2 regions of the Bradyrhizobium japonicum USDA 6 genome follow, and region 2 is predicted to be linked to the other one. Evidence: predicted binding sites of a transcription regulator. Region 2 holds the regulator's gene; the other holds the start of a gene.

What was found. Region 2 encodes LexA, which represses DNA repair genes until DNA is damaged. Its sites were predicted from a motif close to TGTTCNNNNTGTGTTCNG; they were not measured.
Region 1: a site for LexA is predicted at 1,281-1,298, ahead of BJ6T_RS08900 (ribonuclease T2 family protein). Genes of this name have one in related genera too.

The regions. Positions count from the first base shown of each region.
Region 1 is NC_017249.1:1,904,672-1,906,868, reverse strand. Features, by position in the region: gene BJ6T_RS08915 (DUF3617 domain-containing protein) at 1-232, opposite strand, end outside; gene BJ6T_RS08910 (hypothetical protein) at 263-568, opposite strand; gene BJ6T_RS08905 (hypothetical protein) at 752-1,213, shown strand; gene BJ6T_RS08900 (ribonuclease T2 family protein) at 1,344-2,060, shown strand.
Region 2 is NC_017249.1:4,961,901-4,964,097, reverse strand. Features, by position in the region: gene BJ6T_RS23515 (molybdopterin molybdotransferase MoeA) at 1-291, shown strand, start outside; gene lexA (transcriptional repressor LexA) at 468-1,169, shown strand; gene BJ6T_RS23505 (hypothetical protein) at 1,376-1,597, shown strand; gene BJ6T_RS47360 (hypothetical protein) at 1,783-2,197, shown strand, end outside.

The DNA of each region.
Region 1 (2,197 bases), 3.1 Mb from region 2:
CCTGCTTGGCGCAGATCTGCTTGGCCATCGGGGAGACGTTGTTGTTCATCTCCTTGTCGACGGTCTCGTCGGTGCAGTGCTGCATGGTCATCTCCGGCATCGGCGTGCCGGTCCTGACCATCTTCATCTCCCAGAGACCGGCCTTGCGCACCGGCAGATCGTCAGCGCTGGCGCTGCCTGCCTGCAACACAAGACAAAGGACCGAGCCGAGCAAAGCGAGCTTGCGCGTCATGTGGGAAGCTCCCGACGTTCCGAAAGCGCCTCAGTACAGCGTGCGGATCGGCTGTTGGGCAGCGCCATAGGGCACCCAACGGCAGGAGAACGAGATGTAGCCGCCCTCAAAGGCCTGCACCGCGAGGAATTTCACGACCTTGCCGTAGCGCGCGCAGTGATCGACCGCGACCTGCCGCGCATCGGTCTGGGTCGCCATCGAATAAGCGATGATGCCGCCGGTGTCGTTGCCCTTGAACGGGGGCACCGGAAGCATATCGGCGCGTGCCGACTGGCTGGCCATCATTCCCGAGACAACCAGGCCGGCAAGAAGGCCCGCGGCCGCAATGATTCGCATTCCCGTCACTCCAATTGGTTGGCGCCAGTTTACGGTGCCGGGATGTCCATGAAAAGAACTGATGCCCTGCCGGCTGCGACGCTAGGGTCAACTCTTGGCCAAGTGTTGCCGCGCTGCACTTGACCTGCCCCGGCCTTCGCGGCACCGTCCATGCTTCGCAAGACCCAGCTGTCCGGATTGCCCATGCGCGCCCTCACCCTGAAATCGCTCCGCTTTGCCGCCTTGCTCGGCCTCATGTTCGGGGCGCTGTCGCTCGGTGAGGCCAGGGCTGCCAATCCGCTGGAGCTGAACTTCTGGCTGAACGGGCCGCGCTATGACGGCGCCGTCGTCGATTGCGAGAGGGCGCTGCCGACCATCGCCACCCAGTTCTGGGAGAAGGAAAGCTCGTTCTGGAATTCCTCGTTGAAGATCACCGGCTTCGCCGCCGTTCACGAGATCGCGTTCCGGCCCTGGCAGTCCGACAACATTCCGCGCCGCTATTGCACCGGCGACGCCATGCTCAATGACGGCAAGGTGCGCAAGGTGCATTTCTCGATCATCGAGGATGGCGGCTTCGCCGGCTACGGCAATGGTGTGGAATGGTGCGTGGTCGGGCTCGACCGCAACTGGGCCTACAATCCGTCCTGCCGCGCCGCCAGGCCTTGATAGACGAGCCTTCACCGGGAAAGGCCTGAATCGGACTGATCAGGCGGCTGACGGCTATCTCGCATTTTGTTCTTGAAATGTTCTTGTTGCCTGCTAGGCTGATTGCACAGTCTAGTTGAGGGGCGTCGCCATGTTTCATTTTAGATTGCATTCCTTCACCCGTCTCGTGATCTCACTGACCCTCCCCCTGGTTCTTGCCGCCGGGCTAGTCGCGCTGCCGGATGCCGCGAAGGCCCAGGACAGACGGCAGAACGCGCCCGGCGAATTCGACTTCTATGTGCTGTCGCTGTCATGGTCGCCCTCGTTCTGCGAGGAGGCGTCCGAGCGCAACCGCGGCGGCGGTGGTCGCTCGCAGATGCAGTGCAGCGGGCGGCCCTACGCGTTCGTGGTGCACGGGCTGTGGCCGCAATACGAGAACGGCTTCCCCGAATATTGCCAGCGGCCGTCGCCACGCCTGAACCGCAACATCGTCTCTTCGATGCTCGATTTGATGCCGGCGCCGGGGCTGATCTTCAACGAGTGGGACAAGCACGGCACCTGCTCCGGGCTCGACAGCCGCAATTATTTCGAGACGATCCGTAAGGCGCGCGCCGCGATCAAGATCCCGGCGGAATATCTCGAACTGTCGCAGGCCAAGACCGTGGCGCCGGGCGAGGTGGAGGAAGCCTTTATCAGAGCCAATGCGGGCCTGAGCAACGCGGCCATCTCGGTCACCTGCAACCGGACCCGGCTCTCGGAGGTCCGCATCTGCCTCAGCAAGGACCTGCAATTCCGGGCCTGCGAGGAGATCGAGCGCCGCGCCTGCCGCCGTGACCAGGTGACGATGCCGCCGATCAGAGGTGGCTAGTCCAAGCGCTCCGGACGCAGCGCCGCTTCGGCGGTGCGCTGCAGAATCGGGGTCAATGCTGCATGGGAATCCAGACCCCGGGCCCTGGCCTGGCCCACAACACTAAGAGCATTGCGGCACGTCCGCGACAGGTGCGC
Region 2 (2,197 bases):
CTGTTCATGGTGCCGTTGATTCGCGCGCTTTCGGGCCGTTCGATGATTCATCACCGCCGCGAACGCGCGGTGCTCGGCCGCGACGTCGGCGCCAACGACCAGCGCGAGGATTACCTCCGCGCGCGCCTCGAGCTGCGCGACGACGGCACGCTCCTCGCCCTTCCGGTCAATCACCAGGATTCCTCGCTGCTTGCGAATCTCGCTGTGGCACAGGCACTTCTCGTGCGCGCGCCATTCGCGCCGAGAGCCGAAGCCGGCACACCTTGCGAGGTCTTGCGGCTGCCCGTCTGAGCGCTTCGTTCGCGTGCGTTCCGCGAACTTTGTCGCGTTCACTGTAAATTAAGCAGTTGCGGAACATGTATCGAACATATAGTGTCCGTTCATGATTTGTTTCGAGCATGTAGCGGCTTACTGCTGAATTCAGCGTCTCGGAATCGAACGACATCAACCGGGGGATTTTGGTCGAGATGTTAACGCGCAAACAATACGAACTCCTGCGGTTCATCAGCGAACGGTTGAAGGAAAGCGGCGTGCCGCCCTCCTTCGACGAGATGAAGGACGCGCTCGACCTGCGCTCGAAATCGGGCATCCATCGCCTGATCACCGCGCTCGAGGAGCGCGGCTTCATCCGGCGCCTGCCCAACCGCGCCCGCGCCATCGAGGTGATCAAGCTGCCCGAGCTTCAGGCCGCCGCCGGCAGCCGCCGCGGCTTCACGCCGAGCGTCATCGAAGGCAATCTCGGCAAGGTCCGCACGACTTCGAGCCCGCCGGCGGATGAGGGCGAGCGTCCCGTCGCAGTCCCCGTAATGGGCCGCATCGCGGCCGGCACGCCGATCGAGGCCTTGCAGACCCGCAGCCACACCATCAGCGTACCGCCTGACATGCTCGGCTCGGGCGAACATTACGCGCTCGAAGTACGCGGCGATTCCATGGTCGAGGCCGGCATTCTCGACGGCGACATGGCGCTGATCCAGCGCAACGAGAGCGCCGATACCGGCGATATCGTGGTGGCGCTGATCGACGATGAGGAAGCAACCCTGAAGCGCTTCCGCCGCCGCGGCGCCTCGATCGCGCTCGAGCCCGCCAATGCGGCCTATGAGGTCCGCATCCTGCCGCCCAACCGGGTGAAGATCCAGGGTAAGCTGATCGGGCTGTACCGGAAGTACTGATACCGGACGCGCCGGTATCGGTTGTTTGGCGCCCGCGCGCTTTAGATCGGCATCGCCGATCCGAGCTTGGAGCGGACGATTGTCCGCTCCGGCTGGATAGTCTTTCTGGTTTTGCGCAGATTATCCGGCCCCTTCCCCGGCGGTACATCCTCGGCACGCCGCACGAAGCAGCCCTGCCTCGCGGCCTTCAGGTTCGAGGAGAAGTCATGCGCCAGATCGTTCTGAGCACAGTTGCAGTGGCACTGATCGCAGCTTCAGCGTCGCAAGCCTTGGCCGCGGAAGCCTTGGCCGCGGGCGCGCAATCGCGGCCCCATGTCCGCAAGGACAGCGCCGTGAGCGATCAAACCCGCAAGGCCCGCGACGCAGTCAACCAACCGTCGCAGCCGGCCTGGCAATATCCGGGTTGGTCCGCGCCCGCGGGCCGCTGACGCTCGCAGAATCCACGGGGACGGGCTTTGTTCCCAGTGCATTTGGAAAAGATATTGTGATGGCAGTCTGCGGACTCAAGCCGCAGATTTGCCCTCAACATCGCATATAATCGCGGGCTTCCACTCTGATAGAGGCCTGCGCCTCAGAAGAGGCGCGGGTTGCTATCCCGATTGAGGAGCACCCGATGTGTGACTACAGCCTGCATGCCGTCGCGTCGCGTCCCGCCGAAGTCGGCGAGACGATCGTCACGACAACCTTCCGCGGCACCTCGACGCGCGGCTTTGCCTCTGCGGCCGATCCGACCGTCGCGGTCTGCCTGCTGCCGGGAACGGAGCTCGCCTTCGCCGACAACGTCCGTTACGACAATCGCTGGATCTGGACGCGCACCGTCAATTCGCGCGTCGGCAAGTTCGGCAAGATCGATCCGCACATTCCCGATCGCCATCATGATGCGATCGAATTCCCCGACGGCAAATCCGTGCTGGTGACGCAGCTGGTCGAAGGCCAACGCGCGACCGTGCTGCAACTGCCGGTGACCCAGCCGCTCGGCGAGCGCGAGCACAAGCCGCAGATCATCACCGACAACCGGCCGACCATCA